4 regions of the Halomonas sp. OfavH-34-E genome follow, and region 4 is predicted to be linked to each of the others. Evidence: predicted binding sites of a transcription regulator. Region 4 holds the regulator's gene; each other region holds the start of a gene.
What was found. Region 4 encodes sigma-54, which starts transcription at its own class of promoters, with help from an activator protein. Its sites were predicted from a motif close to TGGCACNNNNNTTGCTNT; they were not measured.

Region 1 (3,696 bases), on a different contig from region 4:
CGCCCTCAGCGCGTTGACCGGGTTGACCCAGTCCAGCGCGTGCAGGTGATAGAAGTGCACCACGTGGTCATGCCACTGCAGCACCTTGGCCATCATCTCGCGGATCAGGTGGGCGTTGCGCGGGATGCGGATGTCGAGAGCGTCCTCCACCGCGCGCACCGACGCCAGCGCATGACAGCCGGTGCAGACGCCGCAGATGCGCTCGACAAAGGCCCAGGCGTCGCGCGGGTCACGGCCCTTGAGGATGACCTCGAGCCCGCGCCACATGGTGCCGGTGGACACCGCGTTGCGGATGATGTTGTTGTCATCCACGTTGACCTCGCAGCGCATATGCCCCTCGATGCGGGTCACCGGGTCAACGACGATACGCCGTCCGCTTCTGTCCAGATTGAACCCGTTAGGGGTGTTGATCTGCGTCATCAGGCTTCCTCCCTGTTGGCTGACGACTGGCGCTTGACCTGCGCCCGTTTCAAGGCGCTGACGGCGGCGTGGACCGCCACCGCACCGCCCACCCCGGTGGCCACAACGCCGCCGATCTGGTCAGCGTTGGCCTCGATGCCGAACTGGTGCACGTCCTGCAGCCGGGCGTACCAGGACCCCTTGTCCCAGAAGCCGTCTTCGGAGCAGCCGATACAGCCGTGGCCGGCCTGGATCGGGAAGCTCACGCCCTCGTTCCAGCGGATGGTCGAACAGGCGTTGTAGGTGGTCGGGCCCTTGCAGCCCACCTTGTACAGGCAGTAGCCGCGACGGGCGCCCTCGTCATCGAAGGACTCGACGAACTGGCCGGCGTCGAAGTGCGGCCGGCGGTAGCACTTGTCGTGGATGCGCTGTGAATAGAACATCTTGGGTCGGCCGGTGCGGTCGAGCTCCGGCAGCCGGTCGAAGGTCAGCATATAGGTGATGACCCCGGTCATGACCTCGGCGATCGGCGGACAGCCCGGCACCTTGATGATCGGCTTGTCGGTGATGACCTTGTGCACCGGGGTCGCCCGGGTGGGGTTGGGGCGCGCCGCCTGGACACAGCCGTGGCTCGCGCAGGAGCCCCAGGAGATCACCGCCTTGGCGTGTTCTGCTGTCTCGCGCAGCTGGTCGACGAAGGGCCGCCCACCAACGATGCAGAACATGCCGTCCTCGTTGAGCGGCGGATTGCCCTCTACCGCCAGGATGTAGTTGCCCTTGTAGCGCTCGATGGTGTCGGCCAGGGCGGCCTCGGCCTGATGCCCCGCCGCCGCCATCAGGGTGTCGTCGTAGTCCAGCGATATCATCGACAGCACCACGTCCTTGACCAGCGGATGGGCCGAACGGATGAACGACTCCGAACAACAGGTGCACTCGAGCCCGTGCACCCAGATCACCGGCGTGCGCGGCTTGGTCTCCATGGCGTGGGCGATTTTGGCGGTGTAGGCAGGCCCGAGCCCCAGCGCCGCCGCCGTCAGTGAACAGAACTTCAGAAATGAGCGACGCGTGACCCCCTGTCGCCGCATCACGTCGTAGAAGGTTTCGATGGGCTCCATCGGCAACGACTCCCCTGTCGTGGTCCTGGATCTCGCCACCGGCGTGATCCCCTGATCTGGAGGCGGCCTGCCCTCGATACGGCCAAGGCCAGAAGCCGACTCAAAGCCTGCGCGCCAGGCCATCCAGATCGCCTGTTGTTGTTTCCCTCAACTACAGGGCAAGGGCCGTGCCAGATTGCGGGGAGGACGTCTTTTCAAACACTTGGCGCACTTGATGACCACATGGCGGTAGCGCCCTTTCCAGCCGCCTCCGTCACGCCAGCACAGAACTCGCGCTACACGGCACACAGGTGGTAGCCGGCTTTCCAGCGCGCTGCGCTTGCGTCGCCCTGCCCGCCCCGGGCCACTATCAGAGCCGTCACCAGGGCCATTGCCGTAACCCAAGTGCTTGACAACAAGCCGGCAATCCGTAGAATACGGCGCCATCCAAAGGCTACGTAGCTCAGTTGGTTAGAGCACATCACTCATAATGATGGGGTCCCCTGTTCGAGTCAGGGCGTAGCCACCAGATACCGAAAGGCCCGTCGATCACCGATCGACGGGCCTTTTCGTTGTGCCTTCCAATGCAACGGTTCAACACCGACGCAGAAAAAACAAAGCGCCTGGCGGTTGCCCGCCAGGCGCTCTGTTATCGTCGTTTCAGTCTTTCAGCAAGCGCTGCGAGCGCTGTACCTACACCAGTTCGGCGCTGTTGAAAAAGGCCGTCAGTGCGCGGGTCAGGTGTTCCACGTCCTGGCTGCCGGCGGTCTCGCGGATAGAGTGCATCGCCCACTGGGGCACCCCCACGTCCAGCGTCGGCACGCCAAGCTCGGTTGCGGTAATGGGGCCGATGGTGCTGCCGCAGCCCATGTCCGCCCGGGTAATAAAGGTCTGCACCGGCACCTCTACCTTCTCGCACAGATCACGGAACATCGCCGCCGTGGCGCTGTTGGTGGCGTAGCGCTGGTTGGCGTTGGTCTTGATCACCGGGCCTGCGTTGAGGCTCGGTCCGTGCTGGGCGTCGTGCTTGTCCTTGAAGTTCGGGTGCAGCGCGTGGGCGTTGTCGCAGGAGATCATCCGCGAGGACTGGATCAGGCGGATATAGCCTTCCTCGGTGCCCTCGCCGACCTGGCCATTCACCCGCTTGAGCACGTCGGCGAGGAACGGGCCCTGGGCGCCACAGGCGCTGGCACTACCCACCTCTTCGTGGTCATTGGCGACCAGCACCATGCCCTGTTCGCCGTCGGCGTCGAGCATCGCCTCCAGGCCAATAAAGCACGACAGCAGGTTGTCCAGGCGGGCGCTGGCGATCAGTTCCTTGCCCACGCCCACCAGCGACGGCGGCTGCAGGTCATAGAAGCCCAGCTCGAAGTCCAGCACCTTCACCCCAGTCAGACCGTGCTCCTGCTCCAGCCAGGCCAGCAGCAGGCGATCGAGGTCGTCGTCCTTGCCGCCCTGCAGCACCACCGGCGCCATCTGGGTCTGGGCATTCATCGCCTTGCCGTCGTTGGCTTCACGATCCAGGTGGATGGCCAGGCTCGGGATGATGGCGATGGCCTCGGCGACGTTGAGCAGCACGCCCTCGACCCGCGCATCGGCGTGACGGACATGCAGACGCCCGGCCAGGCCCAGGTCACGGTCGAACCAGGGCGCGAGCAGTGCCCCGCCGTAGACCTGCACGCCAAGCTGCAGCCAGCCCGCCGAGGTCTGGCCGGCGTGGGTCTTCAGCCTGAGATTGGGGCTGTCGGTATGGGCGCCGACCATGCGCAGACTGGTGACCGGCTGGCCCTTCGGCAGGTTGACGGCGATAATCGAAGAATCGTTGCGGGTCACGTAGAAGCGGTCACCGGGAACCAAATCCCAGCTATCGGTCTCCAACAGACGACGGTAGCCGGCGTCCTCGAGCCGCTGAGCCATGTTCGCGGTGGCGTGCCAAGGGCTGGGGGAACGGTGAAGAAACTCAAGCAGCCGACTGAGCCTTTTGGCGCATCCGGCATCATCCTTTGGCAAGCACTCCTGTGACATGGGCGTCCTCTGTTGCATGATAGTGTGGTTCAAGGATTGACCCTAAATGTCGCACAACGGCAAGGGTCAAGGATTGACATCAAGCTGCTACAATGCGAATCCGGTCCAAGGGACCCGCCGACCGAGTCGGTGTCAGACCGACGAGTGTACACGAATCCTGGAGTGCTTCATTGATGAG
Region 2 (3,696 bases), on a different contig from region 4:
TGACCGGCGTATGACCACCGACCCGATAGAACTCGCCGTCGGCCAGCACCCGCAACAGCCGGGTCTGGGTCTCCGAGGGCATGTCACCGATCTCGTCGAGGAACAGGGTGCCGCCGTTGGCCTGCTCGAAGCGCCCCTGGCGACTGGCGCTGGCGCCGGTGAAGGCGCCCTTCTCGTGGCCAAACAGCTCCGACTCGATCAGATCCCGGGGGATCGCCGCCATGTTGAGGGCAATAAAGGGATTGGCGGCGCGGGGACTGTGCTGATGAAGCGCACGCGCCACACGCTCCTTGCCGGTCCCGGACTCGCCGTTGATCAACACCGTGATATGCGAGTGCGCCAGGCGCCCGATGGCCCGGAACACCTCCTGCATCGCCGGCGCCTCACCGATGATCTCGGCGTCGAGTCCTTCGGGCACGCTGACCGGCCGCTGGCGCTCGCGCACGTGGGCCACCGCGCGTCGCACCAGGGCCAGCGCCTCGTCCACGTCGAACGGCTTGGGCAGGTACTCGAAGGCCCCGCCCTGATAGGAAGCCACCGCACTGTCCAGGTCGGAATGGGCGGTCATCACGATGACCGGCAGGTCCGGGTGCACCTGGCGCACCTTGGCCATCAGATCGAGTCCGTCGATACCTGGCATGCGGATATCGGTGACCAGCACGTCGGGCGGCTCGGCCAGCAGTCGATCGAGGATACCGTCGGCCCGCTCGACCGCCTCGACCTCAAGGTCCGGCTGCGCCAGGGCGCGCTCGAGCACCCAGCGTATGGCCCGGTCGTCGTCGACGATCATTACACGAGCGGTATCAGTCATGACTCATCTCCAGGGGAATCAACAGACGGAATTCGGTGCGTCCGGGCTCGGACTCGCACTCGATCAGCCCTTCGTGCTGGTGCAGCACCGACTGGGCGATCGACAGCCCCAGGCCGCTGCCCTCGGCACGACCGGACACCATCGGATAGAACAGGGTCTCGCGCAGCGTCTCGGGGACGCCCGGGCCGTTGTCGATCACGCTGACGTCGCAGACCAGACGATGGCGCTGGGCGCCCAGGGTGAACTGGCGGCGCGCGCGGGTCCTCAGGGTCATCACCGGGTTCGGTGTCTCGGACTCGACCAGCGCCTGGACGGCGTTGCGGGCCACATTGAGCACCGCCTGGATCAACTGGGCTTCATCGCCGGTCAACTCCGGCAGGCTGGGATCATAGTCGCGCTCGATGCTCACCCGCGGCTGTTCGACCAGCAGCAGCGCGCGTACCCGCTCCAGCACCCGGTGGATGTTCAGCGGCTCTCGCCGACTCACCCGGTTGGGCCCGAGCATGGAATCGACCAGATCCCGGAGCCGATCCACCTCTTCGATGATGATCCGGGTGTACTCCTTGAGCGCCGGCGTCTGCTCCAGGTCACGCTCGAGCAATTGCGCCGCGCCACGAATCCCCCCCAGGGGGTTCTTGACCTCGTGGGCCAGCCCCCGCGCCAGCACCTTCATGGTTTCCTGGCGCGACTGCAGCGCTTCCTCGCGGGAAATTCGCAACAGCCGATCCCGTGGTTCCATCTCCAGCAGCAGCTCGTCAGGCGACAGCGGCGTCACGGTGTAGTCCACCGTCAGGGGGTCTCCACCGGCGAGGACCAGCCGCGCCTCCCGTTGGGTATAGGGATGCTGTCCATCCCGGGCCCGTATCAGCACCTCGGCGATATCATCCTCGCCGCTGAGCCAGTCGGTCAGCGCCACGCCGGCAACCCGACTGGCGCTGACCGCCAGCAGGGTCTCGGCCGCCGGGTTCATCCAGGTCGGTCGCAGCTCGCCGTCGAGCAGCATGACCGCAGTTGTGAGGTGTTCGATGATGCCAGGCGTCATGGGTCCATCCTGATGGGGCAAAGCGCCGCTCGATAGAGGCCGCCACGGCGCCAAGCCGGCATTCCATGGTGGCGGTCCAGGTCTCGGCCTCGAGCAGGCGTCAGACAACAACATTCAAAGCAAGAAGCGGGCCAGCCTTGGTGCCAGTGGCACATTCCCGCCGCGCAGGCGCCAGGACGGTGCTTTTGTCGAGGAGGCGGGTCACCGTCGGCGCACCTACGCACCATTTTAGTGCACCAACCTGGTGCAGGGCAGTCTCGCCTGGATCACTGTCCGCACAAGGCCCGCAGATCGCGGGTCAAGGCGGCGCAGGACGAAGGGGGTTGGCGGGAAGCAGGCGGCTGGCGCGCTGTACGTGGATGACGATATCGGCACTGCGTTGACGCACCTCTCCCGACGGGGCCAGCACCACCAGGCCCAGGCGATGCTCGCCACGCTCCAGATTGGTGAGCCACAGTGGGCCGATGCCGGTGACGCTGGTGGCGAGCACACCGTCGACCTCCAGGCCGAGGCGATCCCCCGTCGCCGGAGGCGGGCTGATCGCGGCCAGCACCTTCAATCTTCCCCCGGTCCCCGTGGGCAACACGCTGTCATCCGCCGGGGAGGCGATGGCCAGGACATCGTGGGGCTGGAAGATATCGGCGTCGCTATCCGGGCCTGGTACTGAAGGCGCCGTCGGCCTGGTGGGCAACGCCACATCCAGCGCAGGGGCGCTGGACAACGGCGGCGGTGCCAGCGCGTGGGCGCCGGCCGAGGGCGTATCGCTGTAGCGCACGACGCCGTCGGGACCGACACTGCGATAGATGGTGCTCGCAGGCACCACTTCTGCCACCGGCAACGCCAGCCCGGACGCTGCCAGCAAGGCAATTGCCATTAGTGATGATCGACTCGGCGACGAGGGAGCGCTCTCACCCCTCTCCCGGCCTGCCCTGCGCGTCCACCGCTGCATCATCGTGATTGCCCTCGCCGACCTTCCCCTGACGAGGATGACGGCAGCCACGACCCGCGCCAAGGGGATCCCTTGCCCAGGCGCAAGGCCCGCGCAAAAAAAATCGGCCCCGCGATCATCGCGGGGCCGACGGAACGCACGAGGCGCTATGCCGATCAGCAGCTGTAGTACATGTCGAACTCGATCGGGTGGGTCGCCATGCGCAGACGCTCGACGTCCTCGTTCTTGAGCTCGATGTAAGCGTCGATCATGTCGTCGGTGAAGACGCCACCTTCGGTCAGGAAGCTGCGGTCCTCGTCGAGGGCTGCCAGCGCCTGGTCGAGGCTCTCGGCCACGGTCGGGATGGCCTTGCCTTCTTCCGGCGGCAGGTCATAGAGGTTCTTGTCCATGGCGTCGCCGGGGTGGATCTTGTTCTTGATGCCGTCGATACCGGCCATCAGCATCGCCGCGAAGCACAGGTAGGGGTTGGCGGTCGGGTCGGGGAAACGCGCCTCGACACGCTTGCCCTTCGGGCTTGCGGTGTACGGGATACGGATGGAAGCAGAACGGTTACGGGCGCTGTAGGCCAGCATGACCGGCGCTTCGAAGCCCGGCACCAGACGCTTGTAGGAGTTGGTAGAAGCGTTGGTGAAGGCGTTCAGGGCGCGGGCGTGCTTGATGATACCGCCGATGTAGTAAAGCGCCATTTCGGACAGACCAGCGTACTCGTCACCGGCAAACTGGTTCTGGCCGTCCTTCCAGAAAGACTGGTGGACGTGCATACCGCTGCCGTTGTCGCCGACCAGCGGCTTGGGCATGAAGGTGGCGGTCTTGCCGTAGGCGTGAGCCACATTGTGGATCACGTACTTCATTTCCTGAACTTCGTCGGCCTTCTTGACCAGGGTGTTGAAGGCA
Region 3 (3,696 bases), on a different contig from region 4:
GCTCCATGGCGGCCTTTGTCGCCTACGCCGAGTCCATGCGCAGCTCACGCCACCCGGAGAAGTACGGCAAGGGTTCGGTGGAAGGCATCGCGGCGGCGGAGGGCGCCAACAACGCCATGTGCAGCGGCGCCTTCGTGCCGATGCTGTCGTTCGGTATTCCCGGTGATCCCACCACCGCCATCGTGCTGGGCGTGCTGGTGATCAACGGTCTGCAGCCCGGGCCGCAGTTCCTCGACAGTCAGCTTGCGCTGGTGGCACCGATGTTCATGGCGCTGCTGGTGGCGGCCCTGGTGATGGTGCCGCTGACGCTCTACGTGCTGGGGCCCTGGTTCGTGCGGATCGTCTCGATCCGCCGCGATGTGCTCTACGCCAGCATCGCGGTGATCGCGCTGGTCGGCTGTTACGTGGCTACCTACTCGATCTTCCAGATGGGACTGGCGCTGGTGTTCGGGGTGCTCGCCTTCCTGCTGCGGCGCCAGGGCTATCCGGTGGCCTGCCTGCTGCTCGGCTTCGTGCTCGGCCCGAGCCTGGAGGAATACTGCCGACGCTCGCTGTCGCTGTCCGACGGCAACCCGCTGATCTTCCTCACCAGTCCCGACAGCCTGTTCTTCCTGGCGCTGACCGGGGTGTTCTACTACTTCATGGTGGTGAGAAAGCCCGAGGCGCGACAGCACGCCTGAGCCTCTGGTTGGTGAAAGACCGCCGCAAGACACGACAAGGCCGCGCCCTCGGGCGCGGCCTTGTCGTGGTGGGCTGAGTGGAACGCGACGGTCAGACGTGCTTGTCAGGCGACGCTACTGGTGTTGCTGAGCGGACGCGAGGGACCGAAGTTTTCATGACGGCGGCGCAGCGCAGACACGTCGAACAAGATAGCCAGCTGCGGCTCAGGCGACGCTACTGCTGTTGCTGAGCGGACGCGAGGGACCGAAGTGCTCGTAGTGACGGCGCTGCTCGGGGATACCCAGTTCTGCCAGATGGCTGTCGATGGCGCTCATGAAGGGCGGCGGGCCGACGAAGTAGCACTGAGCGTCGCCGCCGGGCAGCAGGCGGGCCAGCAGCTCACGCTCGAGGCGGCCCTTGATGTCGCCGCCGTCGCCTTCCTCGTAGGCGCAGACCCGGGTCAGCAGTTGCGGATAGTCTCGGGCAAGGGCCTCGACCTCGCCACGGAAGGCGTGGTGGTCGATGTTCCGGGCAGCGTGGACGTAGCAGACCCGGCGTCCCTGGGCCAGGGCCTGGCGCGCCAGCGGCAGCATCGGTGTCTGGCCGACACCGCCGCTGATCAGCATCACCGGCGCGTCGCCATCGTCCAGGGTCAGCTCACCGGCGGGGGGCAGCAGTTCCAGGGTGTCGCCGACGCGCATCTGCTGGTGCAGGAAGTTGCTGACCAGACCGCCCGGCTCCTGTTTCACCGAGATACGATAGCTACGGCCGTTGGGGCTGCCGGACAGGCTGTAGTGGCGATGCACGATTGCCTCGTCCACCGCCAGACGCAGGCCGATGTACTGGCCGGGCTCGGCGTCGGCCACCGGCTGGCCGTCGACCGGCTCCAGGGTGAAGGAGCGAATCACCTCGCACTCGCGCTGGATCTGGGCGACACGGAACTCGCGCAGTCCACGCCAGCCGCCGGGGCGATCGGCGAAGGCCTGGTAGCGCTCGGCTTCGGCAGCGATCAACAGCGCGGCCAGGTCGTTGTACAGGGCCGCCCAGGCGTCGGCGATCTCCGGCGTCACCACCTCGCCCAGCACCTCGCCGATGGCGGCCATCAGGCATTCGCCGACGATGGGGTACTGCTCGGGCTGGATGCCCAGCGAGACGTGCTTGCTGATCACCGTCTGCATCGAGTCGATGACCTCCTGGGGCTGGCGGCGCAGGCCGACATAGGCCAGCACCCCTCGCGCCAGCGCCTTCGGCTGGCCACCGTCGGCCTGGTGGGCCTGGTTGAACACCGCCTTGACCTCCGGGTAGCGCTCGAACATCAGCGGATAGAAACGGGCGGTGATGGCGTCGAGGTGTTCGGCGACCAGAGGGGCGGTGGCATCGATGATGGCGTCTTGGGCAGCGGTGGTCATGGCGTCTCCTGTCAGGGATATGGCGCAGCGCGCTCCCACTGTGGCAAAAAACCTTCACCGCGTCGGAGGCCTGGCTCGTTTGGGCCTACTTTTTCTCTACAGCTTGTGAACAGAGCATCGGTTGATATGCCTCGACACCTGCGGTGCTTCCACGGGGTCGGGGCGTATCGCTCGTCGCCTTTCTGTACCCTGTATGGAGCAAGCGATATGCCGCTTCGCTTGAGGTGCGCCAACTTGCCACAGTGTGGGTGATCCAGAGCGGGTAATGAGCGGGCAGTGTGGATCCACAGGGCGCTTGTCGAGAGCGCTGGTCACGCTACCCGGCTCCTTTTTTTCTGGCCCGGTTCCCGGCCACGTTTCCGACCCGATTCTGTCCCGGTATTCGCCCTGGGCAGTGGTAACTCTTGCGAATGAAATCGAGATTGCATGTCGATCTGACACTGCAAGTGCTATCGTTTTGACACTGTTGATAGTCAAAAGGACATTCGAGGTGGTCAGCTTTCTACGACGCCTGCGTGCCCTGCTGCAGCGCCTGGGCGATGAGCAGGGCCCCGAGCTCGCCGAGGCCTGGCAGGGCTTGCTCGAATCACTGGTGGCCCCCACCGCGGCGGATGCCAGCGCGTTGCTGGTGGCGCAGGGCTCCGGTCTCAGGCCGGTGGCCACCATCGGCCTGCCCGAGGGCGTGGCCGGCAGGACCTTCGCCTTGAGCGAGCATCCTCGCCTCGCCGCCATCGCCGAGGCGCCGGGGGTCTGCCGCTTTGCCGCGGACTCGCCCCTTCCTGATCCCTACGACGGGCTGCTGGATGACGGTCTTAGCCCTGTCCATGACTGCCTGGGGGTGGCGTTGCGCGACGGTGATGAGCTGATCGGCATGGTCACCCTGGACGCCCTGACCCCGGGGGCGCTGGCCGAGCTGGATGACCAGGGCCTGCTGGCGGCGGCCGAGTTGCTGGGCACCTGCCTGCGGCTGTCCCGGCGCCTGGACGGCGCCCGCCTGCAGCTCGCCCTGCAGCGCGATGACCACGGCCAGTTGCCACGTCGGCTGACTGGCTGGCGCAGTGGCGCCATGCGCAAGCTGATGGCCTCGGTGGAGCTGGTCGCCGCCACCGACATGAGCGTGCTGGTGCTGGGCGAGACCGGCGTCGGCAAGGAACGCATCGCCCATGCCCTCCATCACGGCTCGCGACGTGCCGATGGGCCACTGGTGGTGGTGAACTGCGCCGCGCTGCCGGCCTCGTTGATCGAGAGCGCCCTGTTCGGCCATCGGCGTGGGGCGTTCTCCGGGGCAACCAGCGACCATCGCGGGCACTTCCAGATGGCCGACGGCGGCACCCTGGTGCTGGACGAGGTGGGGGAGCTGCCGCTGGAGCTGCAGCCGAAGCTGTTGCGGGTGCTGCAGGAAGGCGAGGTCCAGCCGCTGGGCAGCGATCGGCTCCAGCATGTCGACGTTCGGGTGGTCGCGGTGACCAACCGGGATCTTGCCCTGGAGGTCGCCCAGGGACGCTTTCGCGAGGATCTCTATCACCGGCTCAGCGCCTTTCCGCTGGAGGTACCCCCGCTGCGCCAGCGTCCCGAGGACCTGGCGCTGCTGGTCGGACACTTCCTGGAGCAGAACCGGGTGCGTCTC
Region 4 (3,696 bases):
CAGCATGATCCTCACCGGCGAACGCGTCGAGATCCAGCGCAACGACCAGGGACAACTGTCACTGGCGACCGCGACCGGCTCCCGCGCCTACCTCGAGCAGAAGCCATCCCCGGAAGAACCGGTGGTCAAGGGCTGGGGCCGCAAGGTGATCTACCACGTGGCCGAACGCCGCATGGAGCTGATCGACCAGGCTGAGCTGCACAAGGCCAATGACACCTTCGACGGTGCCTATCTGGAGTACTTCCTCGATCGCCGCGTGGTCCAGGCCCGCTCCAGCGCCCAGGGCGTCCAGGGCGAGCAGCGCATTCGCATGACCCTCGAGCCGGAAAGCCAAGGAAACTGATGAAGACTCTCCACGCTCGCCATCTGGCCAAGAGCTACAAGAAGCGTCGCGTCGTCCAGGACATCAGCCTGTCGATCGAGCAGGGCAGCATCGTCGGTCTGCTGGGCCCCAACGGGGCCGGCAAGACCACCTCCTTCTACATGATCGTCGGCCTGGTCAGAGCCGACGCCGGCAGCATCAGCATCGATGATCGGGACCTGAGCCGCGCGGCCATGCACCAGCGCGCGCTGGCCGGTATCGGCTACCTGCCTCAGGAGGCTTCGATCTTTCGCAAGCTGTCGGTGGCCGACAACATCATGGCGATCCTCGAGACCCGCAAGGACCTCGACCGCGAGGGCCGAGAAGCACGTCTCGAGCAACTCCTCGAGGATTTCCACGTCAGCCATATTCGTGACAACCCCGGCATGAGCCTGTCCGGCGGGGAGCGGCGCCGGGTCGAGATCGCTCGCGCCCTGGCCACCGAGCCGGCCTTTATCCTGCTCGATGAACCCTTCGCCGGGGTCGACCCGATCTCGGTGGGCGAGATCAAGTCCATCATTCGTCAACTCAAGGCCCGCGATATCGGCGTCCTGATCACCGATCACAACGTGCGCGAGACCCTCGATATCTGCGATCGTGCCTACATCGTCGGCGACGGACAGATCATCGCCGAGGGCAGCGCCGAGTCCATCCTCGCCAACCAGCGCGTCAAGGAGGTCTACCTGGGCGAGAACTTCCGCCTCTAGACCGCAGGGCCGCCCGACAGCCGCAGTCGCAGTCGCAGTCGCATCAAGCGGCCGCAACACTTGCCAGCATCAGCATCCAACCGCCGGCCCTGAAAGGGTCGGCCTCACCTTGCACACAGGGCCTCCCTCGAAAGAAGCACCTCCCCCCTACCAAGTTGTTCCACATCGACCTTTACACTCCCTCCCACAGGTCAAAAAACACCAACTTGGCAAGATGCTTGCATGTCTGATGACTCGTCGTTAGGGTAAAGCCTTTCGACAACACTGGTGGATCCCGACCCATGGCCCTCAAGGCGTCACTGCAGCTGCGCATTGGTACCCAGCTGACCATGACCCCGCAACTGCAACAGGCGATCGGCCTGCTGCAGCTTTCGACCCTGGACCTGCGCCAGGAGGTCCAGCAGGCGCTGGAGGCCAACCCCATGCTCGAACTCGAGGACGAGTTCGGCGAACAGCAGACCAGGGAAGCCGTGGAAGATGACTGGGCGGATCAGATTCCCTCGGAACTCAGTGTGGACAGCGACTGGTCCGACACCTACCAGGACCTGGGCACCACCCCCGCCGGCAGTGGCGAGGCGCCGGATTTCGAGCGCCAGGCAAGCTCCCAGTCACTGCACAGCCACCTGAGCTGGCAACTGGCGATGCTCGACGTCAGCGACCAGGAGCGCCTGATCGCCGAGAGCCTGCTCGACGCGGTCAACGCCGACGGCTATCTCGAGCAGACACTGGATGACATTGCCCAGGGGCTCGAGCAAGACGGTCGTCGCCCCCCTCCCCTCGCGGAGGTGGAGGCGGTGCTGGTTCGGCTGCAACAGTTCGAACCGACCGGAGTGTTCGCCCGCGACCTGCGCGAGTGTCTGATGCTGCAACTGGATAGCCTGCCTCGCGATACCGTCCTGCTGCCCCAGGCCGGACGACTGGTAAGACAGTTTCTCGAGGCGCTGGCCAGCGGCGACCGACGTCTGCTGAAGCGCCGACTAGGACTCGATGACGACCAACTCGACAGCGTCATCGAGCTGATCCGGAGCCTCGACCCACGTCCCGGCAGCCAGTTCGGTGACAGCGATAACGACTACGTCATACCCGACCTGGTGGTACGCCACACCGAAGAGGGCTGGCGCGTTGAACTCAACCCGGATGCAATGCCCCGACTGCGCATCCAGCCCGACTACGCTGCGCTGATTCGGCGCGCGGACAAGAGCCAGGACAACCAGTTCCTCAAGGACCACCTGCAGGAGGCGCGCTGGCTGATCAAAAGTCTGTCCAGCCGCAACGACACCTTGCTGAAGGTCGGCCGGGAAATCATGGTGCGTCAGATCGACTTCCTCGAGCAGGGAGAAGCGGCCATGAAACCGTTGGTGCTGGCCGATATCGCAGACAAGGTGGAGATGCACGAGTCCACCATCTCCCGCGTGACCACCCAGAAGTTCGTGCACACGCCTCGCGGCGTGTTCGAGTTGAAGTATTTTTTCTCGAGCCAGGTCGGCCAGGATGGCGACGCCCATTCCAGTACCGCCATCCGCGCCATGATCAAATCGTTGATTCAAAAGGAACCTGCCCGCAAACCTCTGTCGGACAGCAAACTGGTGGAATTGCTGGCGGAAGACGGCGTCAATGTCGCCAGACGCACCGTGGCAAAGTACCGGGAAGCCATGAATATTCCGTCTTCCAGCGAGCGCAAGCGACTGCGCTGAGGCCTTGCGCTGCGGCGTCGCTAGCCTAGTTATCGGGAAAGCGCAAGCACTTGAAATTTCGCATGACATCTGCGTCTTTCTGCGTAGCGTCGAGGGGGTTTGCAGGATCGGAAAAAGGGTTACAATCAAGCCACCACCCGAAAGAGCAAGGAGCCTGTCATGCAAGTCAACATCACCGGCCACCACGTCGAATTGACCGATCCCCTGCGTGACTACGTACAAGAGAAGCTCACCCGTGTGGAGCGCCACTACGACAACATCACCAACGTCCAGGTGACCCTCTCGGTGGAAAAGGAACGCCAGCTGGCCGCCTGCACCCTTCACGCCGCCGGTGCCGACCTGCATGCCGAAGCGCAGGACGGCGACATGTATGCTGCTATCGACGCCCTTGCCGACAAGCTGGACCGCCAGCTGGTCAAGCACAAGGAAAAATCCCAAGCCCGCGCCCAAGGCGCCGGAATTCGCTGACTCTCATGACATTGGAAGCCATTCTCCCTCCCGAGCGCACATTGTTCGATGTCCCGGGAGGCAGCAAGAAGAGGGTGCTGGAGTTTTTCAGCACCTTCATTGCGCAGAACACCCCGAGCCTGGACAGCCAGGAGGTCTTCAGTCGGCTGATCGGACGTGAGCGCCTGGGCAGTACCGGCATAGGCAATGGCGTCGCCATTCCCCATGCCCGCAACCCCCACTGCAAGGCGCCCATCTCCGGCTTCCTCAAACTCGCGGAACCTGTCGACTTCGATGCCATCGATGGTGAGCCCGTCGATCTGGTGTTCGTGCTGCTGGTGCCGGAAGAGGCCGACGACGCCCATCTTGCCCTGCTCGGCCAGGTCGCTGGCGTCATGAACGACGCCGACACACGTCACCGTCTGCGCCACGCCAGCTCCCAGCGCGAGCTTCACGAGCGCCTGCAGGAAGCCATCCGCCAACAGGC

Region 1: the regulator sigma-54 is predicted to act here: its motif matches at 1,670-1,687, upstream of NH448_RS21545 (hydrogenase small subunit).
Region 2: the regulator sigma-54 is predicted to act here: its motif matches at 1,970-1,987, upstream of glnL (nitrogen regulation protein NR(II)).
Region 3: the regulator sigma-54 is predicted to act here: its motif matches at 2,265-2,282, upstream of hmpA (NO-inducible flavohemoprotein).

Annotation. Positions count from the first base shown of each region.
Region 1 covers NZ_JAMXRY010000073.1:7,055-10,750, forward strand. Annotated here, with positions in the region: gene NH448_RS21540 (nickel-dependent hydrogenase large subunit) at 1-420, opposite strand, end outside; gene NH448_RS21545 (hydrogenase small subunit) at 420-1,514, opposite strand; tRNA gene NH448_RS21550 (tRNA-Met) at 1,946-2,022, shown strand; gene NH448_RS21555 (M18 family aminopeptidase) at 2,187-3,518, opposite strand; gene NH448_RS21560 (carboxy terminal-processing peptidase) at 3,692-3,696, shown strand, end outside.
Region 2 covers NZ_JAMXRY010000020.1:41,259-44,954, reverse strand. Annotated here, with positions in the region: gene ntrC (nitrogen regulation protein NR(I)) at 1-811, opposite strand, end outside; gene glnL (nitrogen regulation protein NR(II)) at 804-1,853, opposite strand; gene NH448_RS10540 (DUF4124 domain-containing protein) at 2,152-2,727, opposite strand; gene glnA (glutamate--ammonia ligase) at 2,958-3,696, opposite strand, start outside.
Region 3 covers NZ_JAMXRY010000008.1:36,204-39,899, reverse strand. Annotated here, with positions in the region: gene NH448_RS05505 (tripartite tricarboxylate transporter permease) at 1-680, shown strand, start outside; gene hmpA (NO-inducible flavohemoprotein) at 885-2,069, opposite strand; gene norR (nitric oxide reductase transcriptional regulator NorR) at 2,560-3,696, shown strand, end outside.
Region 4 covers NZ_JAMXRY010000001.1:87,242-90,937, forward strand. Annotated here, with positions in the region: gene lptA (lipopolysaccharide transport periplasmic protein LptA) at 1-343, shown strand, start outside; gene lptB (LPS export ABC transporter ATP-binding protein) at 343-1,068, shown strand; gene NH448_RS00435 (RNA polymerase factor sigma-54) at 1,350-2,762, shown strand; gene raiA (ribosome-associated translation inhibitor RaiA) at 2,922-3,230, shown strand; gene ptsN (PTS IIA-like nitrogen regulatory protein PtsN) at 3,236-3,696, shown strand, end outside.